Regions from separate parts of the Calothrix sp. FACHB-168 genome, predicted to be linked through region 4. Evidence: predicted binding sites of a transcription regulator. Region 4 holds the regulator's gene; each other region holds the start of a gene.

Region 1 (7,596 bases), on a different contig from region 4:
ACTTTACAAATGGTTTGCCAATAAAAGAGTAGAAATAATTTCATATAGAAATGAATTCTAACTGTCCTGCCCAGTCAGTTTTGCTATCAAATATTCGCGATGATGAGTAAATTAGTACCAGCCATCAGAGTCAGCAATTTTAGTTTTTATTACGATACTAAAAAGATACTTGAAGATATATCGCTAGATATTTACCAAGACAGAGTCACTGCAATTATTGGCCCTACTAATTGCGGTAAATCGACTTTTCTCAAGTCTCTTAATCGCATGAACGAACTAGAAGCAGAAGAAGTACGTATTCAAGGTAAAGTAGAATTTTTTGGTCAAAATATTTATGAGCGTCGTGTTAACTTAAATCGAGTACGTCGCCAAATTAGTATGGTATTGCCAAAACCAAATCTCTTTCCTATGAGCGTATATGATAATGTTGCTTATGGGGTGAAACTTGTAGGATGGCGACCAAAAGCAGAATTAGATGAAATAATTGAGTCGGCTATTAAAAGCGCTAATCTTTGGGATGAAGTCAAAAATAAACTGCACAAATCAGCTTTGGATCTTTCTGGCGGACAACAACAAAGATTGTGTATTGCACGTGCTTTAGCCGTCAAGCCAAAAGTTCTGTTAATGGATGAACCTTGTTTTGGCCTCGATCCCATTGCTAGTACGAAAGTTGAAGAGTTAATTCAAAGTTTACGCTCTACTTACACAATTGTGATTGTTAGCCATAATATGCGGCAAATCACTCGCTTATCAGATTTTACAGCTTTCTTTTGTCTTAATGACAATCAAACTAGTAAGCTAGTTGAATTTGGTAGTACCTATAAACTCTTTTCTAATCCCTCAGATTACCGCACCCGCGATTACGTTTTACCACGTATGAATTAAGTGCTTTCTTATTCATCGTAGTTAGCCCTTCGCTCACGGCTTTTCTGCAAGAAGCTGCCCGCCAAGCCAAGCTATGCCCTTAAGAGAATGCTTTACACTTAGCGTAATCACAGTATGAATTATTTTAGCCGTTCAAATACTGCTCGGTTAAGCCCAAAAACCTTAACCTGCGTAGGTTGGCGAGCTACTGCGTTGGACGGGTTTCCCGCAGGGTAAGCCAACATTTGGGGGCTTTGTTGGGCTTTAGCCCTTTATTTAAGCGATAAATCGCAACTACGAACCCCTCAAAAATAATTAATGACTTCTAGACTATCTTGCAAGTTTACCTGTAATTGTAAATGTGCGTTTCCGTTATTAATGGCGATTTCTACCCAGCCATTGCTCTCTACTAAAGCGATCGCTTCTCCTATCCCCACATTACTATATGTTTCACCACCTGGGATAGTCAGATCGCCTACTTGCACATACCAGCTTTTCCCTTGTACGTAACTCCCCGGAATGTTACTCACTAAGTTACCAAAATGGTCAATATATTGAATAATACCCAAGAAACCACTAGCCGTTTGCTGACATTCACCAATATTAAGCTGTACCAAGGTTGCGGGATCGATAGCTGTTCCTAATTCTTGAATTGGTACACCATTAGCTAAATTAGCTCCCACCGGTGCAAAAATATCTCTCCCGTGAAATGTGTTACTTGGTTGGGAATTGCGCCAATAGTTAAAATTTGTTAACTCAACGGCGGCGATCGCTATATTTTGACTGAGTACGCCACTAAATAGCCCATTATCCGGCCCTACCAAAAATCCCCCAGCACATTGTAGCGCGATCGCTCTACGACTACTGCCCACACCGGGATCTACTACCGCTATATGTACTGTCCCTGCTGGAAAATAAGGATAAGCATTCATTAAACAAAACCTAGCAGCAGCAATATTTTGCGGCGGAATCTGGTGGGTTAAATCGATGACTTTGAGGTTGGGGTTGATTTGCGCGATCGCTCCTTTCATCACTCCTACATAAATATCGCGATCGCCAAAATCGCTCAATAACGTCACAATACTGGGTTTCTTGCTGCGGTGAAGATACATCAGAGATGATTGCTCGGTCTATGGTCATGGTTGACGTATATCTATACACATGGAAAAAAGTAATTATTTCTGTAACAAACGCTACGAAATTTGTGCTATATTAGGGAAACGAAATAAAAAAATGAAAACTTAACCAGGTAATCATTATGAATACAAATAGACTACAAGCTGCTAACAGAGCCAAAGAAGCCCACAAACAAAATATTCAACGCGATATTGAGCGCCGCTTGCAAGTAGCTAGATCCAAAGGTGATGAAACTCTAGTTCGGCAATTAGAAGCGGAAATGCGTTACTTTGGCTAAATCAACTTTTTATCTGTATAGTTTCTGTATACCCACCCGCATCTGCGGGTTTTGTTTTGTATAGGGCATGGGACAATCCATATAATCCCATATTCCGCACTTCAAGAAGTAACATAAATAAACTACACTCACAACCAATTCAGAAATATACTAAAAAAATCAAATAACAATCAAAAATAAATTATTACCGCCAAAAATATAGCTTTTTTATCTGTTTTCATAAATAAATTTAGGCCGCTCTAAACCCAGTATTCGGGCAGGTTTTTCACTGTTCCCTATTCCCTGCCCCAAGGGCTTGGTAAAGAAATATAACTTATTTACAAATTTGCATAAATGCCGTCGGTAGTTGCGTTGATTCTACAGAAGGCATAAATTTAACCTTTCCGAGGAGACATACAAAAAAACCATATCCAAAAAAATTCTGTCTAATCACTAGTTAGCATTCCACACACTGGCGCATCTTCAGGGTAAGTTGTAATTATGGATATATATTCAAATGCTTCTAATAATGACCATAAAAATGACGATCAACTCAAAACTAAACGCCTCGTATCAATAGATTTACTACGTGGTTTGGTGATGGTTTTGATGACATTAGACCATACCAGAGATTTTTTTTCTAATGTTCGTTTTGATGCGTTAGATATAGAAAAATCAAATATTCTTCTATTTTTGACGAGATGGATTACCCATTTATGTGCCCCTTCATTTATTTTCCTTGCAGGTGTGGCTGCTTATCTTTCCTTAAAAAGAGGAAAAACAAAGCAAGAGCTAGCTCGTTTTTTATTGATAAGGGGATTTTGGCTAATATTTTTGGAATTAAGTGTAGTTAGTTTGGCATGGACATTTTCTCCTGGTATTTTTACGGCAGGAGTACTATGGGCAATTGGCTGGTCTATGGTTGTTTTAGCCCTACTAATTCAGTTCCCCATGAGAAATATAGCTATATTTGGAGTCCTACTGATTATTGGACATAATTTGCTTGATAGTGTGCAAGCTAAACAACTAGGAAATTTTGGCTGGATTTGGTCATTTCTTCACGAGCGGACAATGTTTATATCGACATCAGGAATTCGCTTTTTCTTGGTTTATCCACTTATCCCTTGGGTTGGAGTAATGGTATGTGGCTATGCCTTTGGATATGTGATGACTAAACCAAAGACTCAACGTCTCCGTTGGTTACAAAATTTGGGTTGGGGTTTAATTTTTAGCTTTGTAGTTATCAGAGGGATAAATATTTATGGCGATCCACAACCTTGGTTAGTTCAATCTACATTTTTGAAAACCATATTATCATTTATCAATTGTAATAAATATCCCCCATCATTAGCTTATTTATTAATTACACTGGGGATAGCTTTTTTACTACTTTATATATTTGAAAAGCAAAATTTATCATTTCTCAAACCTCTGATTATTTTGGGGAGGGTGCCATTATTCTTTTACATTATTCATCTTTGGTTGATACATTTTTCTGCCATTTTGCTAGCCTTACCCAAATATGGGTTGAAGGCAATAACTTTTCCCTATCTATCATCTAGAGCCATGCCAGAAGATTATGGATATGATTTACAGTATGTTTATCTGGTATGGATTGTCATAGTTTTTATTCTTTATCTAATATGTAATTGGTATGCCAAGTACAAGGTAAAAAATAAATCTTGGTGGTTACGATTTTTATGATTTTTAGATGACAGATCGGCTATTGGAAAGATGTATTAGTCGTCACGGACAGTTATAACTATCCCGTGATTTCAATGCAATCGAACAGTAAAAGGAGCAAGCCGATGGCAGCGATCAACGATCTGAGGAAGCAGCAGTTCTACCACGGTACAAAGGCAGACCTTCAGCTAGGAGACCTGATCGAGTCCTGCAATTCTCCGGATGTGGATGAACGGGATAGGATGGCAACCTATGTCTACCTAACCCCTAACCTGGATGCGGCTATCTGGCAGGCAGAGCTAGCAAAGGGATCGGGTCACGGCAAAGTCTACATCGTAGAGCCGCTCGGTCAGATTGAAAATGCCCCCGAACTCACCGAGCAGAAGTTTCCAAAGCATCTGTCGATGTCATACCGCTCCCGCGAGCCGTTGCGAGTCACGGGAGTGGTCACGGAGTGGACTTTTTATCATGGTACAAGGGCAGACTTGAAGCCAGGAGACCTAATTGAACCCGGTTATTACTCTAACTACGGTCAGAGGAAGAAGGCGAGCTACGTTTATTTGGCTGCCACTTTGGATGCAGCAACCTGGGGGGCTGAACTAGCTCTTGGCGAGGGACGCGGCAGAATCTACATCGTGGAACCGATCGGGCAGATCGAGGATGACCCCAATGTAACGGACAAGAAATTCCCAGGCAATCCGACGAAGTCATACCGCTCGCGGGAGCCGTTGCGGGTTATGGGCGAGGTCATGGATTGGCAGGGGCACTCTCCAGAAGCGATCCTGACCATGAAGGATAACCTTGAGCGACTGAAGCAACTTGGTGTTGAAGCGATCGAGGACTGAGTATTTTTACCTCGAAGGTGGTCAGCAATGAAGAGTTGAAGAGTTGAAGAATTGTCTAACTATTCTAGAGACAAAAAAATGTCAGGGTGAGATTTTACCCTGATTGATGAAAATTAATTCGTAGTCAGCACTTTAGTGGTTGCAAATAAAGGACTAAGGCATCAAGTAAAAATAAGTAGTGCGAGCATCTTGCTCGCGCGGGCAAGATGCCCGCACTACAAATATTAAATTGTTCAACTTATTTTTACACGACTCCTAAAGTCCTGACTACGAATTACAAATTACGAATTATCGCCTAAGTTTTTGGTTTGAAAGTTGAAGCAACGTGCAATTCTTTTAACTGCTTCGCATCAACTCCAGAAGGCGCATCGGTTAACAAACAGCGTGCTTGTTGTGTCTTCGGAAAAGCGATGACATCGCGAATTGATTCTTCTCCAGCTAATAACATCACTAACCGATCTACACCGTAGGCGATACCACCATGAGGTGGTGTTCCATATTCAAAGGCTTCTAACAAAAAGCCAAATTTATTTTGAGCTTCTTCCGGTGATAAACCTATCGCTTCAAACACCTGTTCTTGTACATCTCGCTGATAAATCCGCCGACTACCACCGCCAACTTCAAAGCCATTGAAGACTAAATCGTAAGCTTGGGCGCGAGCGGTTTTTAAATCATGTAAATCATCGGGATGGGGTGCTGTAAAGGGGTGGTGTAATGCTTCTAAACGTTTTTCATCTGCATTCCACTCGAACATGGGGAAATCGGTAATCCAGAGCAAGTTAATTTTTCCCTGATCGATTAACCCAAATTCCTTAGCAACAAACTGGCGTAATCTATCTAAAGTTTTATTAACAGTAGCTACATCACCCGCCCCAAATAATAGCAAATGACCGGCTTTTGCACCTGTACGGCGTAAAATTTCGGCTTTTTGTTCGGGGCTGAGGTTGTCTTTAATCGCCCCAATTGTGTCAATTTCACCGTCTTCTCTAACACGAATGTAAGCTAAACCTTTAGCGCCAGCTTCACTCGCTTCTTTGAAAATATCACCGCCTGGTTTGATGCGGACATTAGAAATCGCATCGTTACCGTTGGGAATGGGTAAAATTTTGACGACACCACCATGAGCGATCGCATCGCGGAAGACTTTGAAACCAGAATCTTTTAAAATATCTGAAACATTAACTAGTTCCAAATCGTAACGGGTATCTGGTTTATCGCTACCATAGCGTTCCATTGCTTCGGCGTAGGTAAGACGCGGGAAGGGATGGGGTATATCAATTCCTTTGACAGCGTTGAAGATATAAGCAACTAATTTCTCATTTAGTTGCATAATTTCCTCTTGAGACATGAAACTCATTTCCATGTCTAACTGAGTAAATTCTGGTTGTCTGTCAGCGCGTAAATCTTCATCGCGGAAGCAACGAGCCACCTGATAGTATCTGTCCATACCGGATACCATCAGCAATTGTTTAAATAACTGTGGTGATTGAGGTAAAGCAAACCACTCACCAGGGTTGACGCGACTGGGAAGGATGTAATCTCTAGCGCCTTCTGGGGTAGAACGAGTTAGTACTGGGGTTTCAATCTCAATAAAACCTTCTACGTCTTCCAAGAAGCGACGCATAGCTTTTACAACTTGATGACGCAATTGGATATTCCGCGCCATGCGATCGCGTCGCAAATCCAAGTAACGATATTTTAGTCGTAATTCTTCCCGCACTGACTCAGTATCAGCACTGGAAACTTGGAATGGTAGTTGCTTGCGAACACCATTGAGTAGTTCAATTTTATCCGCGTAGATTTCAATTTCACCCGTAGGTAGGCGAGGATTGAGAGATTCGTCGGGACGTTGTGTCACCCTTCCAGTGATTGCGACAACGTATTCATTCCGCAGAGCATTCGCTGGCTCGTAGGAATCTGGGGTGCGTTGCGGATCGCTAACAATCTGGACAATACCAGAGCGATCGCGTAAATCTAAAAATATCACGCCCCCATGATCGCGGCGACGGTCTACCCATCCGTACAAGGTAACAGTTTCTCCAATATCTTCTTTTCGGAGTTCGCCGCAATAGTGAGTTCGCATAGTAGTTAATTCTGTTCTTCCGCTCTAGATGGGCAAGTAAATGTCAAAGCCTTCCCATTATCTAGCATCAATAGTATCTAATTGAAGACAATATGGCATAATCTCCGGCCAAGTAGCTGAGGAGATCGCTGAGATATATCTTTTTGAACAATATACCAGCTTGTGCCCTAATTGGTGCATAGCCCAGGTAAACAGGATTTTTAGCGGTTGTTTCTCAGTATCTTGAGGCTTGAGTCTGTTTGCATGAATTTTTTTTGCATCTGTCTAGCTTGAAAATGGGCATTGGGCATGGAAAGACAAATTCTCATGCTTATTTGTAGGATTTTCCCATGATTGACTGTCCTAAATTTACTGTCCGAAGTTTGTGGTAGTCAGATCCCCGACTTCCATGCGATCGCATAGCGGAGGATTTTTTATTACCCAACAACTAAAAAACAAATGACAAATGACCAATGACCAATGACAACCAACAACTGACCACTGACCACTGACAATTGACTAACCCACATGATACCGACTCTTACCAAATGCTTTCGCCTGATACATTGCCGCATCAGCTTTATCTAATATTTCCTCCGGAGATTTTTCCCCATCAGAAATCATAGATATCCCAATACTCACCGAACAAGAAATCTTCTGCCCATTTAATAACATTGGTTGTTTAAGTGCAGTAATTACTTGATTAGCAATGCGCGTAGCATAACGAAAATTTTGCACATCCTCCAGCA
Region 2 (7,596 bases), on a different contig from region 4:
TCGTTAAATGAATTAAACCGCTTTACCGGAGAAACCCCATTAACAGGTATTTGGTTTGATTTACAAGGTAAAGTACCCCAAGGCGCAGGTGCGATCGCCTACGGTAAAATTGTCTATTACGATCCACAGCGCCACCAGCTGCATGAAATGTTGGCTTGGAAAAGCCCCAATGGACAAGTACCTAAATGGCAGCAAGTAACCGGCGACGCTACCAAAGAATTAGTTATTGACCAAACAGTCGGCTTAGAACCACAAATCCGCGTTTATCAAGTTAAATCGGCAAAATTAGCAGCTAAATCGATTCACTTAGCAGAAATTTCCCTAAAAACACCATTCTTACCAGATAATTCTTACCAAGATGCTTTATTACTCGCCCGCAATGGTCTGTGGACACCAGCATATAAATGGTTGAAATCTTTAGAAAAACAGCGAAAACAGCCATTTCCGCCAGAAGTCCAAGGACAAATGGCGCTGATGCAAATGCATTCGCAAATTACTAAAAGCCAAGCCGATCAAATTTGGGCGATTCCCAGTCAAGAAGTACTTGCAGATTTGATTGATGGTCGTTGGGAGAAGGCTTTAGAAGTATTTGCTGCATCTGCTGAGAATGTCCAAGAAATAGCTACTCTCTTACAAATGGATGGGGGTAGGTTATGGAATCGCACCACCACTGCATTGCGAGTTAATCCCAATCGCCCAGAAGTTGCAGCTTGGGGAGCCTTAATTTTAGCCGTACAACGGGGGGAAGAAAGAGCGATTTCTTGGTTGCAAGCACAACCAAAAATTAGCGCCGATACTCTGGTGCGGATTCAAGAGTTATTAGTCATGCTGAATAATCAAGGGGTTAAACCCAGAATCATCTCTACTCACCTCAGCCGCATTATTGGTGCAGTCCAACCAATTACCAAGGTAGTTAGTACAGAATGGCTTAGACCAAACCCCCAAGCAAGCTTGCAACTTTCCGATAGCGAAGTTTGGTATCAAGTAGAAGTGAGTGCATTTCATGACGGTAAACGCTGGCTAAATTTCCCCTTTGCTAATTTACAGCTACCAAAAATTTCGCCTGCAAAATATATTTGGGAAACTTTGGGTATTTATTCTGACCCAGAGATTTTACTTGTAGTTTGGTTACCCAATGGCGAACAACAAATCGCTACTGCGACTATTCAAGGTATCAAATTACAGGATGGGGCTTTGCGCCTACTAGTAGCGGGAGAAAAAATTGCTCACGATGGCAATAACTTACTGCAACCCCAGCCTTTAGCTTTAACAGATGCAGCTTTAGAATGGGTACAACCATCACCCTTGACAGTGGAACAACTAGCCCAACAAGATCCCGCCAGAGTTAAGGCTATGTTACCTACGGTGTGGCGAACTTTACAAAAATCTGGTCAAATTCCGCTAGGTACTATGCCTAGTTTGCAGCAAATGCAGCAACAATTGAGTTACTGGCCCGTACAGGTAATGAATTTAACCAATAATTCCCGACCAGAAACTATCCTGACTATTTCCGCAGAAGCGATCGCTTTATTGAAAGAATCCTTACAGCCAGAAACTATACAGCCAAAAAATTTATCCCTTCCCCGCACTATCATCTTGTCTGATAGCGGTAAAGTACTTTATACTGATTTTCAATCCGATTCCGAACAAGCACTGACAGCGATCGCTAAACTGGCAAACAGTCACTCTCTATCTTTGTTGGTAGAGAATGGCAATCAGTACAGCCTCAAGCGCTGGTCTCAGAAAAATCAACGCTTTGAGTAGTGACAGCAATCAGGCTGAAGTATGTAGACACCCGGAGGGTGCCTTGCTAGAGGCGAGAATGTATTCAGTAAATTTACTGCATGGAATTGCGGACATTTTTCATGTCCCTTGAGCCTCCAGACTTCAGACTGTGATTTGCTTATTGTTCTTGGCTATTGCTAGATTGGCGCTGTTCTTTGAGGTTCTGCAACTGCATCAGCAAAGAATCAATCTCTGCTTGTAAGTGCATGAACTTGATTTGCTGATCGTCTTGGTAATAAGACTTGTTTAACTTGCTTGCTAAAGCTTGCTGGGAAGAGCGGTCAGAAACACTAGATGAATAGGTAGACATAGTTAACTCGATCCACAACTCAACTCACACCATTAGAGATATTATAATAATGTAGTTTTAAGCTTTGTTAAATAATTGTATCGTTTCTATCATTTACTCTAATAGATTTGGAGTTATGTGATAAGAGACTCCAATTACCCAAGATGTGTTCCAGGGAAAACATCGCCAAACTGGGAGGAAAGTAGTAAATAAAACTTATGGTTAAACGCCAAACCCATAAGAAATTACTAGATTCTTGTGTTAAGAGCCTTTAGTGGTGCAAGATGTGTACCACTGGTATTTTTCTGTTTGCACTAAAAAATTTGTATAAATCACCGTGACTGTAAGCCCGTCTGTTGCTAAATCTTATCGCCAACCTTGGCCTGGACTGATAGAAGCCTATCGTCAATACTTGCCTGTCAGCGAACAAACGCCGGTAGTTACCTTGTTGGAAGGTAACACGCCACTAATTCCCGTACCAGCGATCGCCGAACGCATTGGTAGACAAGTACGTGTATATGTGAAATACGATGGTCTTAACCCCACTGGTAGCTTCAAAGACCGGGGGATGACTATGGCCATATCTAAGGCGAAGGAAGCAGGCGCTAAGGCGGTAATTTGTGCCAGTACGGGTAACACTTCAGCCGCAGCCGCCGCTTACGCCAGAAGGGGAGGAATGAAGGCCTTTGTGCTAATTCCTGATGGTTATGTAGCTTTAGGGAAATTAGCCCAAGCTTTACTTTACGGTGCGGAAGTCTTAGCAATTAAAGGAAATTTTGACCGCGCTTTGGAAATTGTCCGAGAGATGGCGGAAAGCTATCCGATTACCTTGGTAAATTCGGTCAATCCCTACCGCCTAGAAGGGCAAAAAACAGGCGCATTTGAAATTGTCGATGCCTTAGGTAATGCTCCCGATTGGCTGTGTATTCCTGTAGGCAATGCGGGGAATATTTCCGCCTATTGGATGGGCTTTTGTCAATATCACCAAGCTGGGAAATGCGATCGCCTACCCAAAGTCATGGGCTTCCAAGCCGCAGGTGCAGCCCCCTTGGTAAACGGACAGCCAGTAGCGCACCCAGAAACCATCGCTACAGCGATTCGCATTGGTAATCCAGCCAGTTGGGAAAAAGCGATCGCTGTTAAATCAGCTAGCCAAGGAGAGTTTCGCGCCGTCACCGATGAAGAAATTCTCGATGCTTACCGCTTGTTAGCTTCCAGCGAAGGTGTATTTTGCGAACCAGCTAGCGCCGCTTCTGTCGCCGGACTATTGCAAGTTAAAGACCAAATTCCCTCAGGAGCCACTGTAGTTTGCGTCCTCACCGGCAATGGTTTAAAAGACCCAGATACAGCTATTAAGCACAGCAATAGCCAATTTAAACAGGGAATTGCCGCCGAATTAGGAGCCGTAGCCCAGGCGATGGGATTTTAAGGCAAATATCAAAGTAGGCTGATTCGCCCGCCTTTCGACTTCTCTTCTCCCAAGGGGAGACGCTGCGCGAACGAGGCGCTGCGCGTTAAGCGAAGCTATGCCGCAGGCTTTACGCTCAAGGCTAATAGCCCAAGTAGGGGCGGGTTAAGCGAGATAGTCGTGAATTATTGGAGCGTATCTGTGAACCCGCCCCTACTGAAGTAGACTCAAGATTTTCAGAATATCTAGTCATCTTGAGATGACTTCAGCTATCAGCAAGAAACTTATACCAATTGGAAAAAAGAATGCGACAGATTGTAGGGGCACTGGCACCGCCATGCCCTCTAGAATATTTTGATGTGTCGCAAAGATTATTTGAATTGGTATTACGTTTCTTGCGGTAAATTGGTTTTACGATGAATATAATTTGTACTCGATATTCCCGATAAATTAGCATTTTTTAAATTGGCGCTCCAGATTCGCTAACTGTTTTCCTAATCCTTAATTGGCCAATTACTTGGAATTTTAATTGCAATTTAAATGGTCTAGAGAAACTGCTGTAACTACCATTCATTACCCGAATTTGGTTAATCTGGTGGGTATTAAAAATGTGATGTGTTTGGTATGGGGTTAATTGAGAATTGAGATTATAATCATTAATTAATTCATCATTATTAGTAAGAATAATCCCCATAATCAAGGAAGAATATTTATCGATATTAGTTAAGCTATCGTTCCATATATCTATAAAAAATTCTTGCATGAATTCCTGAATTACCAGAATACTCATAAAAGAATAATCTATCAGCAGCTTACTAGCTGTTGATAAATTTGTTTTCAAAGTAATTGTTGCTTGTTGGTAATCGATAAAAAAATCAATATTTTCCTCAAGCAGATTATCTTCTCCATCAATCACAAGATGGCATAAAGTAAAACCTTGAACAGGTGTTTTATCCAATTGATAAGTAAAATTTGCTGGTGAATTATCAAGAATAATTTCTTGATGTACTTCTTGCAGACTTGGGTGACTGGAACTACTTTGTTTAAACTTGGGACTAATTTCTAAATTACCGGGATAAATAGCAATTAATGGTAATAATTCAGCTTCCGTAGCTGAGATTGGTATATCCAGAATATGTTGTGCTGTCTGGGTAATTAATCCAGTAAGTTCTGATTGTAGCAGTTCACTAATATTGCTGAGTAAGTTTTGAATCACGACTATGAAGAATTATTGATAGTTTTTAGGTATAATTCTGCGTTTATACCAATTCAAATAATGTTAGCGACACATCAATATATTCTAGAGTTTATGGCACTGCCATGCCCCTAGCTTCTGTCGCCTTCTTTTTTTAAATTGGTATTACTTGACTTTTTTGCTGACTGCCCTATTGACAAATGTAGCAGATTGCAAATTGGTGAGGTACAGATAATTGTAAAGCCACAGCCGCGATCGCACTCCTACCCTTGTACCTCATTTACCTGAAATACCCTGTAATTAATGAATATGTATCAGCGTAGCTTCTGGCTTTACAGCAATCAATCTTACAAATAATTTTATAGGTTGAAAGATAACTGTAATACAATTGACTATTTTTTAGCGATTTTTTGCGTGATTGTACTGGTGTAAATGCTTTTTTAGAGTGAAATTTAAATTTTGCGGCACATCTCCATATTCTAGAGTTTATGGCACTGCCATGCCTCTACCATCTGTCGCATTCTTTTTTTAAATTAGTATCAGATTTTAATGAGGATTTTAAGTAGGTTAATAGTCAGCACTAAAGCGAAGCTGCGCATTAAAGCTATAAGGCTCCAAATTTGGTCATAAATAAACAAAGCCTGCCTAAGCAGGCTAAATTATATGCATCTTCATATTGAATTGGTATTAATAGGAATTGATTAAGCGAAAATTGCTGCTAACAAAAATAAGCTGTCTACCAAAATGGTGCTTAACACTGCACCACCAAAGGCATACCAATGTCGTTTTTGGTTGAATAAAGGTAAAATTCCCAAGGTTAATAGTAACAAAGCTAGAATTCCTGCCCAAGTTTGTCCCCAAGGTGTTTGTACTTGGATGAGAGCGGTTTGTAAAATTGCGGGGACAGCTTCAGGCTCTACGCGCATGATTTGACGCCAATAGGGCATTAAATCTACTACATAAAAGTACACATCCGTTAAGACTGTACCGAATAAAGAACCTAAATAAAACCAGCTACCAACTTTGTGCCAATTTCGCGCCAGACACCAACAAGCAAAGGGTAATCCAATAGATTCTACTGGTAAATGCCATAAGGGTTCCCAACGGAACCATCCCCAATAAATTGCCCCTGCTAGCCAACTCCAGCTAAAACCCAACAACAAATCGCCCCAAAGATAAGTTGCAGAACGTGACATTAAGGTAAAACTCAGCCATACCCACAATCCTGTCATCGCTAAACTCAAACTGGGAAGCGATCGCACTAATGGCGCTTCAATAAATACCGGTACTGATACCAAAAATACCGCCGCCGCTAATACTAGCCAAAGCTTTGTGGAAGTAGGTGTAATTGGCAGATTGGGCGATTGCGCGAGTGTTGTTTCTAACTCACCGATGCTATTACGCCCCTGAGTAATGCTGTGTAACTCAGTATCTATAGAGTTGGTAGAAGTACCGTAAGATGACAATGTATTATTAATCAACGTTTTTAATAATTGTTACTAAACTTTATCTTACTTAAGATATCACACTGAAAAATCCCCCCCTGGGGCATATTTATCATACATGATTTTGCGAGAAATGGGTGAGGGGCAGGGGCAGGGAGCAGGGAGCAGGGGGACAAATGAAAATTGTAGAGACGCGATTAATCGCGTCTCTAAGAAATGACTATTGATTAATTAGCGATCGCAAAAACTTTAAAAGATTGTCGTCAAGACTTAATCTAATTCAGGGAAACTCTAGCTATTAACCGCTAATCTCTTTGAGAGTGCTAAATTAATGGCGCGTCTTGGTGGGGATAAATGTATAACCCTATAACTGTGTTTTGTGATTATCCTGGTAGGTTTCCCAGGTGGTTGATTTGTGTAATTGGTTGTATTTTCAGCGATCTCAGGTAACGTAATGGCTTTAGTGAAACGTCAAAAATTCTTAATGTTGAGTGCGCTATCTGCTAGCCTCTCGGTAGCTGCATTTCCTCTGCAAGTTCTCAGCACCCAGCCTACCCCAGTGGTGGGTGAAGGGGTGCAACAAATGAATATATTGCAAGCGATTATTTTAGGTTTTGTCCAAGGAATGACCGAATTTCTACCAATTAGTAGTACCGCTCATTTAAAAGTTGTGCCTGTGGTACTGGGTTGGGGCGATCCGGGGGTAGCTTTTACAGCAATTATTCAACTGGGTAGTATTGCGGCGGTACTGTGGTATTTCTGGCCGGATTTATCACGGATTGTTAAAGGTTCGGTGAGAGCGATCGCTTTAAAAGATTATCATGACTATGACTTACGCTTGGCTTTAGGAATAATTTTAGGCACTGTACCGATTATTTTCTTTGGACTGTTAATTAAAAAATTTATTCCTGATTTTGATAATTCTCCCATTAGAAGCTTAGGTTCAATTGGCATTGCTTCTATAGTGATGTCGCTGTTATTGGGATTGGCGGAACAAATCGGTAAGCGGGAACGCAATTTTGAGAAACTGAGGATGAAAGATGGCTTATTGATGGGTTTAGCCCAATCTTTAGCCTTAATTCCTGGTGTATCCCGTTCTGGTTCTACCCTGACGGGGGGATTATTTATGGGATTAGAACGGGAAACCGCCGCCAGGTTTTCGTTTTTGCTGGGTATTCCCGCCATTACCTTAGCCGGCTTGGTTGAGTTAAAAAGTGTTGTGGAAGCCGGATTAAGCAACGATCAAATCATTCCCTTAGTTGCAGGTGTAATTTCGGCGGGGATTTTTTCTTATATTGCGATCGCCGGCTTGCTGCGCTTCCTGAAAACTCGTAGCACCTGGGTGTTTATTTGGTATCGATTGGTATTTGGTATCGTCATCTTAGGGGCAATTAGTGCCGGTTTGTTGAAAAATAGTTAATAGTCCCTAGTCCGTAGGGGTGGGTTGTGTGAAATCTTCACAAAAAAACAGATA
Region 3 (7,596 bases), on a different contig from region 4:
GATACGAAATTATAAAAGTTAATTTATTTATAGGAATTATTTGTTAATGATCGCTTTTACAGTGTATTTTAAGTAATAAGTAATACACATAAATTTTATATTTAATTTATATTTATCTAGTTAATTAAAAACTCTATCTTTTCGAGCAAGCTAAAGTCTGCCAAGCTCTAGGTAACATTCTAATTTTTTAAGTTGCTATTCTATTGCTTCACTTCATCATGCACTCAATGACAAAGTATATGTTTACGCATTTGGGATGCTCCCAACAAAAATATTAGCCCGTTTCCCAGAAACGTCACTATAATGACAAGGCTAAGATATGGGGACAGAACATGGCTAAAACAAATTCCTTCGCGATTCTGGCACCTGTTCCGGAGATGCACTTGCTATCTGCATTGGAAACAATGGAAAAGCTAGAAAACGAACTCAGCGACGAAACTATTAAAGTCGCTTTTGGTAGCATGGCTTTTGAAGTCTTCCGTAAAGCTGATGAATTACGGGGAGATAAAGAAGTAGAAGTATTAATCTACGCTTCTAACTGTGTTAATCAACCGCTAAACTCAGAAGCTGCTTGGCAAGGTTTATATATTGGGCATGGCAATTCGCGTAATGGGAGATATGCAGGTAAATCTCAGTTTCGTCCGCCATCGACTGCAACAGATAAACCGACTTGGGCAATTTTTTGGGAAGTCAAAGAGTTAAAACCGTTAAAAGCACCCATCCCTGTAGCTGCTTTAAAAGCTTTAGGTAAAAAAACTAACTTTACCTCTCGCTTCATTCCCGAAGGGCCATTACTGATCGAATATTATTAATTTTTGTAATTAATTTTCCTCGCTGCCATCTTCACCCTTGGGGAATTCAAAATTTTACAATTCTAAATTGAAGACCCCCATTGATATTTTTTTATCAGCAAAATTGCTCATTGACAAAAGCAGATTAATTAGCAAGTCTGCAAATGTTAATTTATGCTTTAATTTTTGGGATTAATCGCAGTTTTATGTATTACGAAAAAAGCGATCGCTCCAAAAATTGTGAAGAGCGATCGCTATTAATATGATTAAGAGGTGGACAATTGCCCGCCCCAGAGATTTAGATATCGGTTTCGCTCAATTCGCGAGTGATATGGTCAAATGGCTCATCAACAAAGGCGGTATTAGCCACGCCTGCTGCTGCTACTTGTGCCTTGACGATATCCTTCATAATTTGTACGCCGCGTACTGTGGGGCCGATGGGTACACCTAAAGAATTGTAAGTTTCGCGCAATCCTTGTAGTACCCGCTCATCCAATACATTGGTATTGCCAGCCACTAGCGCGTATGTAGCATAGCGCAAGTAGTAATCTAAATCCCGCAGACAAGCAGCATAACGACGAGTTGTATAAGCATTCCCGCTAGGGCGAATCAACTCTGGCAATTCTTCAAATAATTTAGCACCAGACTGCTTGACAATTGCAGCTGCATTGGAATTGATTGCTCCCGCAGCTTGAATTCTTGCAGTACCACTATCAAAGTAGGATTTAAGGCTGTCGAGCGCATTCCGGTCAAAATACCGTCCAACTACGTCATAATTCTTAATTAAAGTTGTTACTGCATCGCGCATTCTGGTTTCTCCCAATCAATACTATCTATGGTTTGATATTTATTTGGCTGTTTTTATGCACAGTCATTTTTTGTGCCAATTACAATATAGATTTCGGCACAAAACAATCTATCCGCTACTTAAGGATTTTATGCCAAAGTTGCCCCCTATGAGATGATATGTTTGAGTTTTGTACAGATGTTACAGAAAGGTTAAATAACTCGGAAACTAAAAGAACTGTAACAAAAACTACAAATTTTCTTAATCTCCTATCATTAGGATATTCCAGGTGTGTCACAATTGGGTTCATCTCAGCAGGGTCAGCAAGCTTTGAAGATTCTAGGTTGAGTTTATTTAATTGGCAGAGAAGGAGTAACAATGACAACCCCACAAGAAGTCTTGAAAAGAATTCAAGACGAAAAAATTCAGATGATTGATCTGAAATTCATCGATGCACCGGGGACATGGCAGCACCTTACTGTGTACCATAACCAAATCGATGAGAGTTCATTCACTGATGGTGTACCTTTCGACGGTTCCAGTATTCGGGGTTGGAAAGGCATCGAAGAGTCAGACATGACAATGGTTCTCGATCCAAACACTGCCTGGATCGATCCATTCATGAAAGAGCCAACACTAAGTATAATTTGTAGCATTAAAGAACCTCGCACAGGCGAATGGTATAATCGCTGTCCCCGCGTAATTGCTCAAAAAGCCGTAGACTACTTAGTTTCTACCGGACTTGGTGACACAGCCTTCTTTGGCCCTGAAGCCGAATTTTTCATTTTTGATGATGTCCGTTATGACCAAACCGCTAACGAAGGCTACTACCATGTAGATTCTGTAGAAGGTCGTTGGAACACAGGTAGAAAGGAAAGTCCCAACTTAGGTTACAAAACACGCTTCAAAGAAGGCTACTTCCCAGTACCGCCCACTGATAGCTTCCAAGATATCCGTACAGAAATGCTGTTAACAATGGCAGCTTGCGGCGTACCCATTGAAAAGCAGCACCACGAAGTTGCCACCGGTGGTCAATGCGAACTGGGTTTTAGATTTGGTAAGCTAATCGAAGCAGCAGACTGGCTGATGACCTACAAATATGTCATCAAGAACGTTGCCAGAAAATATGGTAAAACCGTCACCTTTATGCCAAAACCAATTTTTGGTGATAACGGTTCGGGTATGCACTGTCACCAGTCTATCTGGAAAGATGGTAAACCCCTATTTGGCGGTGATAAATATGCTGGTTTGAGCGACATGGCACTGTACTACATCGGTGGTATCCTCAAACACGCACCAGCATTATTGGGAATCACCAACCCCACCACCAACTCTTACAAGCGTCTAGTACCTGGTTATGAAGCACCAGTTAACTTGGCTTACTCCCAAGGTAACCGTTCTGCTTCTGTGCGGATTCCTCTGTCTGGTAATAACCCCAAAGCCAAGCGTTTAGAGTTCCGTTGTCCAGACGCTACCTCTAACCCTTACTTAGCATTTGCTGCTATGCTTTGTGCTGGTATTGATGGTATCAAAAATAAAATCCATCCCGGCGAACCTTTAGATAAGAACATCTATGAACTATCTCCAGAAGAACTGGCGAAGATTCCTTCTACGCCCGGTTCTCTAGATTTAGCATTGTCAGCGCTGGAAAACGATCATGCTTTCTTAACAGATACTGGTGTATTCACAGAAGACTTTATCCAAAACTGGATTGAGTACAAGCTAGTTAACGAAGTTAAGCAGTTACAACTACGTCCTCATCCTTACGAATTTTATCTGTACTACGATTGCTAATTTTCATAACTAGCATCAGTAGGCATCAGGAAAGAAAGCTGAAGAGATAAGTTTTCTACCTTTTGCAACTGAATATTTCTTGCTGCTAATTTTTAAGCCACCCTTAGGGGTGGCTTTTTTTTGAAGTTAATCGTTATCAGGATGCAAAACCTCCTTTTAAATTAAGGGGGTTTTTGATTAAAGCTGAGACACCTGATTTATCAGTCATGGTGTATTTTTTTCTCCTTGAACTCAGCTAAATTACACTTGCAACCTAACTCATACCAGCGTGGCTGCTGCCATAAAGAGTACGCGAAGCTTGGTCTACTTTACCTTGAATAGGATTCCAATAATGAGACATTTCTTCAGGAAGACCAAGTTCTTGTGCGCTACGCATCAGCATCGATTGTTGACGTTTCTTAACTTCTTGATATTGACGCACCATAATTGCACGAGATTTTTCTTCAATAGACATAACCTAGTCCTCTCTATTTTTTAGTTATAAATAATTGGTTTCGTCTTTCTTTAATTAATATAGCAAACAATTCTGTAACAACAGCTACAAAATAGCTTTTTGCAACAAAACTTAACAATAAATATTACTTTATCGCGGAAGAAAACTATATGGCATCAGCCGCAAATGCCTATTGTACATAGGCATCTAGCTTCAGGATGTTCTCCAAAAAAGATATAAGCCTGTCTTAAGGTCAATTGCTGGTTTATTACAGTTATTTATATTTGAGGAGGAAATTCTCAGAAAGTCCAAAACCGTAATTTCTGGGAAATTGGCGATGAGTTGATTCTCTAGAAGGCAGGGATTTTACTGAAAAGTAAGATTCTCCAGATTGCTGCTGTTTGATCAAAGGTAACTAAGTTACCATCAAAAGCAGATGAAAACATAGTTAACAAAAGTTAATCAAACTATGACAGTTATCTATCCCAGAAAATCTCCGAACGGAATGAGCGCGCGCGATATTCTCAAAAGAGTAGTAAGCGATCGCGAATTGCATTTAATTATCCTCAACCGCTACCGATACAGCGAACAACGCAGTTGTAAAGACTTGACAGAGGTAATTGAACAGCTAGATAGACAGCCCAAGGAACTGATTAAGGATTTATCACACCATATAGCTGATGAAGCGCGTCATGCTATGTGGCTGACAGATTTGCTGGTAGATTTAGGGGCAGATATTGGCAAACCACCAGGGACTTCTTATATCGACGAATTCGATCGCCTCATAGATCGAGACTACTTCAATACCAAAACTGACTTAGAAGACGCTGTAATTTCTGGGTTAGCAGCAATTAACATTACCGAAAAGCGTGGTTGTGAGTATTTCTCTGCTCACATCTATGCATTAAAACAAGCACCACAAACTGAAGAAAATCTTAAAATTCGCGAAACCATAGAAAGGATTTTGCCAGAGGAAGCCGGACATGTGCGCTGGGGTAATCGTTGGTTAGCACAAATAGCAGACAAAAGCCCAGAACATCGGCAAAAAGTTGAGCAAGCCAAGCGCAAGTATGCAGCAATTGAACAAGCGGCTTTTGAGTCCGGGATGGATATTACCTTAGGTGCAGAACTGCGACGAGTTGCTAAGTTAATGGATGTGGCGAATACTATACCTGTATGGCAACGTCCCCAATATCTAATGGAACGGTTACCACAAACATTGCTAGCACCGGAATTGCAATTTACAAGGCTTCAAGTTGCCCAAAAAGCATGGGAACGAGATCCCCAAGCTTTTATGGAGAAATTCGTGCCCATGTTCCTCAATGGCGTTCAAAATAGGGGCTAGGAAGAAGGACAAGGAGGACAAGGGGGACAATTGTACAGACGCGATTCATCGCGTCTCTAACAAATGACCATTGACCAATAAATTATGCCAAATTGTAGGGGCGGGGTAACCCCGCCCCTACGAGTTGCGGATTTGGTAAGTTAATGATTGGAATATTTTTTTATTTGCAAGTCCCTGATAGCTGTAGCCAGAGAGATTAAGACATCAAGCTAAAATAAAACCCGGTCAACAGTCAACAGTCAACTTTCAGCAGCTATCTCTGCAAACTTGGCTGAAAACCTACAGCTGAGATACTTTAAAAAAAATAAACAGTCTATGAATCTGGAGGGCAGACAAGATAAAGTTAGACGCAGTATTACGTCCAGAATCAGGTTCAAAGTAAATTTAGAAGAAAGTTTATGGAGATGTATAATTAGCGCGTCTCCTATTTAATCGTATATAAACATAACGTTAAAGCTGGCCGAATTTCTGTATTTCTGTACCCTGATAAGGAGCATATGTGGCAAAAATCGAAACAAGATAGTGCAATATTCCGTTTGGCATTACTGCTGGCTGTGGGAACTATGCCTATGGCGGTGAATCTCTTAGTACCAAAACAGATACTGGCACAATCTGCAACTGATGCTCCCGCTTTTCCCTTACCAACAACAGTAGAAAATGGGACTACAGTGCGGATTGATGGCTCAAGTGCCTTGAATGCAATCAACCAAAACCTCAAACAAAGTTTTGAACAGCAATTTTCTGGATCGAAGGTTGAAGTTCAAGCGAATGGTACTGAGGCGGCACTGAAAGCTGTACTAGATGGTAGTGTAGATATCGCCGCCTTAGGTCGTGGCTTGACGAAAGAAGAACGGGCACAAGGTTTAGAGCAAGTGCGCTTGTACCGAGAAAAAATAGCGGTGATTGTCAGTGCGGACAATCCTTTTCAAGGTGGCTTGAGTAGTAGAGAATTTGCACGGATTTTCCGAGGAAGAATTACAGATTGGTCGGAAGTTGGCGGTGTTAAGGGTAAAATCCGCTTGATCGATCGCCCGACAACTAGCGACACTCGCAATACTTTTCGGACTTATCCAGCCTTTAAGGCGGCTACTTTTGCTACAGGCTCTACAGCAACTCAAGTCACTGATGATAATACTGTAGAAATTGTCAAACAATTGGGTAATGACGGGATTAGCTATGCCTTAGCTAATCAAGTATCGCAAATACCTGGCGTGCGGGTTGTCCCCATAGATAAAGCTACGCCTACAGATGAGAAATATGTCTTTTCCCAACCTTTAGTTTACGTCTACAAGAAAAATCCCAGCCTTGGCGCGGCTAGTTTTTTAGGCTTTGCGATCGCACCTCCAGGACTCCAAGCCATCGAAACAGCCAGAACATCAGAAGCCGCCGCGATCGCTCAAGGACAATTACCTACATTAGCTACCGCGAACGCCCCAACACCAGAAGCTACAACGGTTGCAACTAATACCTCACCTGTATCTGAGGCGACAACTACCACCGCCGATGCAAATACAACTGCTGCGCCTAACGAGTCATCAGTAAATTCTGCTGCGAGTAACAATGGCACTTTACCAACACCATTGTTAATTCTACTACCTTTGTTGTTACTGGGTGGTTTGGGTAGCTGGTTTGTGTTTTCCCGCAAAAAACCTTCGCCAGAAGCGGAAACAGCAGATAAGGATGTAGACTCAGTACCGACTGCACCACCATCACAACCAACATTTGCAAGTACATCGACTGAGGATGTTAGTATTAATGAAGACAATGCATGGGATACAGAAGCCCCAGCAGCAGTTGTAAATACTTCTTATCCCCATATACCAGAAGCCCCAGCAACTAACAGCGATTTAGCCAAAGAGGAAGAACCATCTCTAAGTACTGAGAATTCTGGAGAGCAAGTAGTAGCATCGGATATCCAAAACGCCGCAGAAGAACAACCGCAGTTAGAGTCTAATAATGTAGATGCGATCGCGTCCATTGGCGGTGCCGCTTTAGGAGGTGCAGCCATAGCAGCTGGTGTTGCTGATGCAGCAGCCAATTCTACCGAGCAAAATACTTCTATCGGTAACAGCAATTATTCTATCTGGGATGCACCAGAGTCTGAATTACCTGTGATGGATACAGCCGGGACAATTCCCACAGATGTTACCGCACAGACAGCAGCTGAAGATTTACCTGTGATTGAAACAGCAGGGACAATTCCCGATGTCGCGGATGTGACGGAACAGACAGCAGCTGAAGATTTACCTGTGATTGAAACAGCCGCGACAATCCCAGATTTACCAGACATTCCCGAACAAACAGCAGATGTAGATTTACCTGTGATTGAAACAGCCGCGACAATCCCAGATTTACCAGACATTCCCGAACAAACAACAGATGTAGATTTACCTGTCATTGAGACAGCAGCAACAATTCCCGATACAGCTGATGTTCAAGACTCAGC
Region 4 (7,596 bases):
ATTAATTCACCGCTTTGGCTTTAATCCTCAAGATATTGTGACTTTAACCGATCGCCAAGCTACCCGTAAGGGTATTCTTACAGCATTTGAAGATCATCTAATTAAGCAAGCCAAGCCAGGGGATGTAGTGGTGTTTCATTTTTCTGGACATGGTTCGCGGGTACGCGATCGCGATCGCGATGCACCAGACGGACTCAACAGCACTATAGTACCCATTGATGCCACTTTACCTCCGGGATATCCCGAAAAAGCTGGCCCGGTGCAGCATATTATGGGACATACTCTATTTTTACTCATGTCTGCATTAAATACAGAAAACGTCACCGTAGTCCTAGATAGTTGTCATTCTGGTGGTGGTAAGCGGGGGAATTTCCGGGTGCGGGCGGTGGAAGGCGGCGAAAAATTCCTTCCCAGCCCTGAGGAATTAGAATATCAAAGTCAATGGCTGAAAAAATTGGGTATGTCCCCCCAACAATTTATCGAATTGCGCCGCAAAAACGTGGCTAAAGGCGTGGTGATTGCTAGCGCTAAACGCGATCAATATGCTGCGGATACTTCCTTTGATGACTTTTATGCAGGGGCATTTACTTATATCTTTACTCAGTATCTTTGGCAACAACCCGGCGATGAATCGATTAATAGTGCGATCGCCAATGTCAGCCGCAGTACAACTATCTTCGCTCGACAAACAGGTAATTTTCAAGAACCAGAATTAGAAGCCAATATCAAGCAACAACCTAACGCCCCGATTTACTTTACACCTACACCTACAGTTGCGGCTGAGGGGGTAGTGACTAAAGTTACAGGCGATGACGTTAAATTGTGGCTCGGTGGACTTGATTCGGAAAGTTTAGAAGCATTTACCAAAAATGCCGTGTTTACAATTTTGGATGATAAAGGTGGCGAACGCGGACTAGTAAAATTAGAATCTCGTCAAGGATTAAATGGACAAGGTAAACTGATCAAAACTCCGCAACCAGTCCAACCAGGAACTTTATTACAAGAACGAATTCGCAGCATTCCCAATGATTTAACTTTAAAAATTGGGCTGGATGAATCTTTAGGAAATAACACGCAAGCAGCGCAACAAGCTTTACAAAAAATTCCTCGCATTGAACCTAAACCATTAGGAAAACAAGAGGTGCAATATATTTTTGGAAGAATGACTGAGGCGATAATTCAGGAATTACGGAAACGAAAATTACCTAATTTGCCGGCAGTTGGTAGTTTTGGTTTATTTTTACCAGGACTGACTTATATAATTCCTACTTCTTTCGGCGCAAATAATGAAACCGTAACTGATGCAGTTAAACGTTTGCAACCCAAACTTAAATCTTTATTAGCGACGCGGATTGTCAAGCAATTACTCGGCAATATTAATTCATCGCGAATTAATGTAACTGCTTCTATGACTATTGCTGGTAGTCAAGGAATACTTGGTCAAACCTTCCCCATTCGCGGAGTCCAAAAAGCAGATCCAGGCACAAATCAACCAGGATCGCCAAATCCTGTACCATTTGCCAAATCTGGTTTGCAAAAATTACCTATCGGCACACAAATTACATTTCAAATTCAAAATAATGAACCACAACCGTTATATATCAGTATTTTAGTGATTGATGCCCAAGGAGAAATGGCGATTATCTTTCCCAATAATTGGTCATCAGCAGAAGATGCCGCTTTAGTAGAAGGTAAGCAAAAATTAATTATTCCTCAATCTAGCGATAGTTTTAAATTAGTCATTGGCGAACCTTTAGGAATTTCTGAAGCTTTAATTATTGCTAGTACTACACCTTTAAGAACTGCATTAAAAGCGTTAAAAGAAATTGCCAGAGTTAGGGGAGTCCAAAATCGTAGCGTTCCCATTGATGTGACTAATGAACTATTAGACGTAACCAACAGCTTACTCAATGACTTAGATGCAGGTACTCGTGGCGCGATTAATGTGGAAGGAATACAACTTCCATCAGGTGTGCGGGGAATTGATACCAAGAAGTTAGCCGGAATGGCGATCGCTTTTGAGGTAGTACCAGCTAATACCGCTTCACTTTAAAAATGATACACATAGGCAAGCAGAGGGGCAGAGGAAGCAGAGGAAGCAGAGGGGCAGAGGAAGTGATTTGTATCAGTAATTTCGTGAATTGGTATAAGTAGATAGGGGAAAGGGGGACAAGGAGGACAAACAATTCAAAATTCAGAATTTTATTTGACTTTTGCCCCATGCCCAATGCCCAATGCCCCATGCCCAATGCCCCATGCCCCTATTCCCTAACTTTTTAAATACTCACTTTGTCAGTTTCTCAATTTACGTTATTTTTGGTATTACAAGAATAACCTACTTGGTTAACTTTAATTCCCAACTAAACATCCAGCATTGTGAGTGCTAAACGTCTGCCAGAAACCACCGCCTATGTCAAAGTTACCCGCCAATCTTGGCAACACGGCTTCCTTGAGGGTGAAGTGAGTGCCGGTGGGTATGAGTGGCAGTTCCAATGGCATTTTCGCCGGGGAGAACTGTCTGTAAAGCCTTCTCAAGGTCGTGCCTTGATTAAAGAACCTCTAGGTCGTTTTTTGGAAAAACAAGATTACCAATTAGAACCCGGAGGAGACTATGCTTTTACTATTCGCGCTGAACTTTAGGTATTTCTAACTATTGTTAATGTATTTTTGCTGTGAGTCCCTAAATTGAGTCAGGTTAATTATTAACTGATTCAACTAGACGATTTAAATATCTTTCAATTAACAAAATGGCCACAATGTCATCTATCGGTCGCGGTGGTTGTCGCATACCCTGCGGTAATAGTTTGGTTAGTCCTTTGGGGGGGTACATTTGCCAATAGCGATCGCGTGCTTCTAAAGTAGAGTAGCGTTCATCGACTAAAGCAATATTCAACGGTTCGGCTAATTCTTGATTCAGCCGCTTTTTCCATTGCTTGGCTGTAGTTTGGTCGCCCATCACCATTAAGGATACAGCAAACCTCTGACGTAGTTTTTCAATAGTCGCGATCGCTTCATTTGCAGCTACTACCTCATGATAATGAAGTTGTCTATCTATACCGATGACTGCTAACCCACATTTATCGCGACCGGGATCGAAGCCTAAAATTACTGCTTCTGTCGGTGATGATTCACGGAGATTCATAAGTAATTCCAATTCAAAATTCAAAATTCAAAATTAAGAAATTTATACCAATTGGAAACAAGAATGCGACAGATAGTAGGGGCACTGGCACTGCCATGCCCTCTAGAATATTTTGATGTGTCGCAAAGATTATTTGAATTGGTATTAGACATATTCAGGACGAATAAAGTTTATATTCTGCCACCTGCTTTTCTCAAACTTGTATAATTTTTAATTCCCAATTTAATTATTGACTATAGGACTCAATACTGCTCGGTTAAGCTCAAAAACCTTAACCCGCGTAGGTTGGGGAGCCACTGCGTTGTCCGGGTTTCCCGGCTTGTTCGCCGGAGGCGTTCCCGCAGGGTAGCAAGTGGCGTTTGAGGAACGTAGACCCAACATTTGGGTAGCTCTGTTGGGTTTCGCAGAGCCTCAACCCAACCTACAATTTTCCTTAACCGAGCAGTATTGCTATATGACTCATATTTGATTTGGAGAAAAAAACTCAGTACACTTTTATTCCTTCTTACCTGTTCCCTGTTCCCTGTTCCCTGTTCCCTGAATCAAAGCGGATTCCTACTATTTTTTTAAGTACTAAAAATAACTTGTCCGTTAAATATGGCTATTAGTTTTACTCTCAATGGCCCGGCGGTAAAAGTGTCCTCAGCTGCGATCGCTTTAATTTCTAAAGGTTGCTCAAATTGTCTTAATTGGGCGACAAACCGCAAAAAAGTACCATCTATTTGTACAGTTTCGACGATCCCCGCATTCCGGGCGCGAAATTGGGAGGCAGAAATCAGTAAATCCAGCCTCTGTCTCAACTGATAAGATGTCATAGTTTTAGGATCGGCGGTAGTCGTCGCTAGTACCTGTCCCTGAGAAAAGACGAGTTGATTTTTGGCTGTATCCGTAAAGAATTCTATCTGCTTTTCGCCTCTAACGTAGTTACCAGCAGAGAAAATGCGCATGACATATTCCCGCCCATCCTCAATTTGTTTCACTAATTGTTCAATTCTATCTTGGGTAACCTGTAAAATTTGTTCGTTACTGGCTGTAATTGTCCCTGGTTCGGCTAATTCCTGCAAAGCATTCTGATTAGCGTCTGTTAATAGTTGAGTTATCGCCTGACGCGCCGCCGCAGGCTTTTGAACTTGAATTACCGCCGCCGCTAAAACTTGACCCCGCACCAAGGCTAATTTACCTAAGCGCAGGTCGCGGTAAGATTGATAATATTTTTCTAGTCTGGCGACTTCTTGCTCTAGATAGTTTTGTTGCTTTTCCAATTCCTTGAGTCGTGATTCCCGCATGGTAATCACTTGTTCCCGCGCGGCTACTTCCCGATTGCGCTTTTGAATTAGTTGATCCAGTTGGGAGATTTTTTGATCTCGCTGTTCAATGGCTTCTTGGCGATTGGCTAATTCGCGATCGCGGTTTTCAATGGCTTTTTTCGCTTCATCAATGGCTTTTTTGGCTTCAGCGTACAGCCTTTGACGTTCTATCTTGCGTTGTTCAATTTCTGCTAATAAACTCTTTTTCTCGTCATAAACGCTTTGCAATTCGCTGATTGCTTTTTGATATTGGGCGACAACTTGACCTAATTGATTTTGAGTCCGTTGTAACTGATTTTGCGTTTGGGCTTGTTGAGTCAAAGTGCGGTTGAGTTGGGCTTGAGTCGCCTGTTGTTTGGCATTCGCCGCCTGTAAGGACTGATTAATTGCTTGTAAGTCTTTTTGCGCCTGCGCTTGTTCTTTTCTTGCTTGGTTTAACTCCCCTTCTACTTGACTTTTTTGCGTTTCTGCGGTTTTTAATTGTTCGCGTTTATTTCTTAAGTCTTTTTGAATATCTTCTAACTCAAAGACCCCTTTACGCAATCCTTCATCCGCAGCAAATAAAATTGCTAAAGTTGAGGCGGAAATTAAAGTGCCAGTAAAAATGGTCACTAGTACCGCCGTATTTTTGGGACGTAGCTTAAACAGAGAGAGGCGTGCTTTGCCAACTCTGGTACCAATGCGATCGCCCAAAGTGGCAAGCATACCCCCCAAGAATAAAATTGCTGCAATGAGGATGTACCCGGTGGTCATCTTCAGCTACCGAAATGCTTCCAGATACAGCCTACTACTTTCAAACATTTTTTGTGGGGAATTAGAGATTGACAATCACTGAATTTACTGGCTTGGCTTGTCATTTGTTAGTTGTTTTTGGTCTAATTTGATGCGCCACCCCTTTGAGAGTAGCCCTGCGGTCATTTTGCGTTCCACAAAAAAGCAAGTGGCGTGGCGCGATAGAGATAAGCTAATGCGCGTCTAAATTGCATAAATACTGATCGGGGCTGTTAACTGTCAACGGTCAACGGTCAACGGTCAACAGTCAACAGCCTTGACGATAGATTGTGCAACTTAAAAGCAGAATAGCTGAATGTGCAACTAACTGCTGACAATATCAAGGGTTGTGTTGGTAATGGAGTATTTTATCAATTTTGGGAGCGAACTCTAGGATTGGTGTTACCCCAAAAACACAACACTTGTCATCTCTACTTATCCCAATTGCTTTTAAGTGAATTGTCTACTTAAAGTCACCGGTTTATGCACAGTAATCTTTTTCTTGTGGATTGAAATCATCTTTTTCTCACGTAAATCTCCCAGTAACCGAGTGACGGTGACGCGAGTAGAACCAATTGCTTCCGCGATCGCCTGATGAGATAACTTCAGATCAATTGTGATCCCATCAGCGCAAGGAACGCCAAAATCTCGACAGAGAATTAATAAAAAACTTACTAACCTAGAACCCATATCTCGGTGTGCAAGAGTTTCAATCATCATCTCTGTTTGTAAAATTCGCGAAGACAGACCTCGCAGCATTAACATTGATAATTCTGGATTTTCCTTGAGTGCTTGCTCTACCTGTTCAATTGGCGCTGACAGTAATTCTACAGGCGTAAATGCAACGGCATGGTAAAATCTATCCGACTTGTTTCCCGTCAGTAATGACAGCACGCCAAAAACACTATTTTCCCGCAGCAATGCTACTGTTATTTCCTCTCCTGCTTCATACACCCTAGAAAGCTTCACTGCACCTTTTAATAGAAAATAAACTCGTTCAGCAGGATCGCCAGGAAAAAAGATCGTTTTATTGCGTTCAAACGTTTCGACAACCGGAGGAAACGCTCCAGTTGCCATCTGACGAAAAACATTTGCTAGGGCTTTATCTTGTGTCACGATCATCTCCCTTCCCCTACCCAATGCCGGAAAAACAAAAACTGATTACCTAAGAATACACCTGAAAAATCAATAAAGCACCGTCAACCTTTTTGTACTTTCCTATACTCCAAATCCTTATTTCCTAGCTATTTGTTTATAATGATACATAATTATTGATATTTTTAGCGAGAACTTTTTGAAAAGCCCCTTGTAATAGCTTAATTCAAAGGTTTATTAAAGGTAAAATCAAGATATCTTGAGAATTTATTAAGAAATAAACAATCATTTTATAACTATTAAACACTCGTACTAATAATCATTTTCACAAATCCTCTGGAAAACCAAGTCAAAGTAACCTCAGATTCTAGTATGCTCTAGCATGATTGTTTACTTTAAAAAAGTTATATGCTGGATCTGACTGGAAAAAACGCTCTGGTTACAGGTATTGCCAACAACCGCTCAATAGCCTGGGGAATAGCTCAACAACTGCACAAAGCAGGCGCAAACTTAGGTATTACCTATTTACCAGATGAGCGCGGCAAAATGGAGAAAAAAGTTGCCGAGTTGGTAGAACCTCTCAACCCCAGCTTATTTTTGCCATGTGATGTCCAAAACGACGAACAGATTCAGTCTACCTTTGAAACTATCCGCAGTCAGTGGGGAAAACTAGATATTTTAATTCATTGTCTGGCTTTTGCCAATAAAGACGATTTAAGCGGAGATTTTAGCCAAACATCGCGGGCAGGCTTCAACACAGCATTGCAGGTTAGTACATACTCCCTCGTACAATTAAGTGGTGCAGCCAAGCCCTTAATGACAGAAGGCGGCAGTATCCTCACACTTTCATATTTGGGTAGCGTCAGGGCAGTGCCTAACTATAACGTGATGGGCGTTGCCAAAGCCGGTTTAGAAGCCAGCGTGCGTTACCTAGCAACGGAACTCGGCCCGCAAAATATTCGCGTCAATGCTATCTCTGCTGGCCCCATCCGCACCTTAGCCTCTAGTGCTGTAGGCGGCATTTTAGATATGATTCATCATGTAGAGCAAGTTGCCCCCCTACGACGTACAGTCACCCAAGTAGAAGTAGGAAATACAGCAGCCTTCCTTTGCAGCGATTTGTCTAGCGGCATTACCGGACAAGTCATATATGTCGATGCTGGATATGAAATTATGGGAATGTAGTTAGTTTTGGGCATGGGGCATTGAAACAATTTTGGATTTTGGATTTTGGATTTTAGATTGGAATCCAAAATCACAAATCTAAAATCTAAAATTCCT

Evidence for each region. Region 4 encodes NtcA, which controls nitrogen genes in cyanobacteria. Its sites were predicted from a motif close to TNTGTANNNNNNNNTACANA; they were not measured.
Region 1: the regulator NtcA is predicted to act here: its motif matches at 2,045-2,064, upstream of pirA (arginine synthesis PII-interacting regulator PirA).
Region 2: the regulator NtcA is predicted to act here: its motif matches at 6,161-6,180, upstream of AACW45_RS09885 (DUF3120 domain-containing protein).
Region 3: the regulator NtcA is predicted to act here: its motif matches at 1,815-1,834, upstream of glnA (type I glutamate--ammonia ligase).

Annotation. Positions count from the first base shown of each region.
Region 1 covers NZ_CAWPNJ010000096.1:42,715-50,310, reverse strand. Annotated here, with positions in the region: gene AACW45_RS37260 (phosphate ABC transporter ATP-binding protein) at 103-885, shown strand; gene AACW45_RS37255 (SAM hydrolase/SAM-dependent halogenase family protein) at 1,170-1,976, opposite strand; gene pirA (arginine synthesis PII-interacting regulator PirA) at 2,123-2,278, shown strand; gene AACW45_RS37245 (DUF1624 domain-containing protein) at 2,759-3,961, shown strand; gene arr (NAD(+)--rifampin ADP-ribosyltransferase) at 4,036-4,785, shown strand; gene aspS (aspartate--tRNA ligase) at 5,081-6,868, opposite strand; gene AACW45_RS37225 (sensor domain-containing diguanylate cyclase) at 7,367-7,596, opposite strand, start outside.
Region 2 covers NZ_CAWPNJ010000017.1:110,972-118,567, reverse strand. Annotated here, with positions in the region: gene AACW45_RS09905 (hypothetical protein) at 1-1,764, shown strand, start outside; gene AACW45_RS09900 (hypothetical protein) at 1,904-2,095, opposite strand; gene thrC (threonine synthase) at 2,412-3,503, shown strand; gene AACW45_RS09890 (hypothetical protein) at 3,943-4,698, opposite strand; gene AACW45_RS09885 (DUF3120 domain-containing protein) at 5,379-6,158, opposite strand; gene AACW45_RS09880 (undecaprenyl-diphosphate phosphatase) at 6,577-7,542, shown strand.
Region 3 covers NZ_CAWPNJ010000022.1:3,111-10,706, forward strand. Annotated here, with positions in the region: gene AACW45_RS13935 (hypothetical protein) at 333-812, shown strand; gene apcB (allophycocyanin subunit beta) at 1,090-1,599, opposite strand; gene glnA (type I glutamate--ammonia ligase) at 1,957-3,372, shown strand; gene AACW45_RS13950 (hypothetical protein) at 3,626-3,826, opposite strand; gene AACW45_RS13955 (ferritin-like domain-containing protein) at 4,275-5,150, shown strand; gene AACW45_RS13960 (DUF4912 domain-containing protein) at 5,648-7,596, shown strand, end outside.
Region 4 covers NZ_CAWPNJ010000011.1:83,043-90,638, reverse strand. Annotated here, with positions in the region: gene AACW45_RS05080 (caspase family protein) at 1-2,053, shown strand, start outside; gene AACW45_RS05075 (DUF3146 family protein) at 2,377-2,640, shown strand; gene AACW45_RS05070 (pre-16S rRNA-processing nuclease YqgF) at 2,696-3,142, opposite strand; gene AACW45_RS05065 (DUF3084 domain-containing protein) at 3,709-5,202, opposite strand; gene ntcA (global nitrogen regulator NtcA) at 5,671-6,342, opposite strand; gene fabI (enoyl-ACP reductase FabI) at 6,724-7,500, shown strand.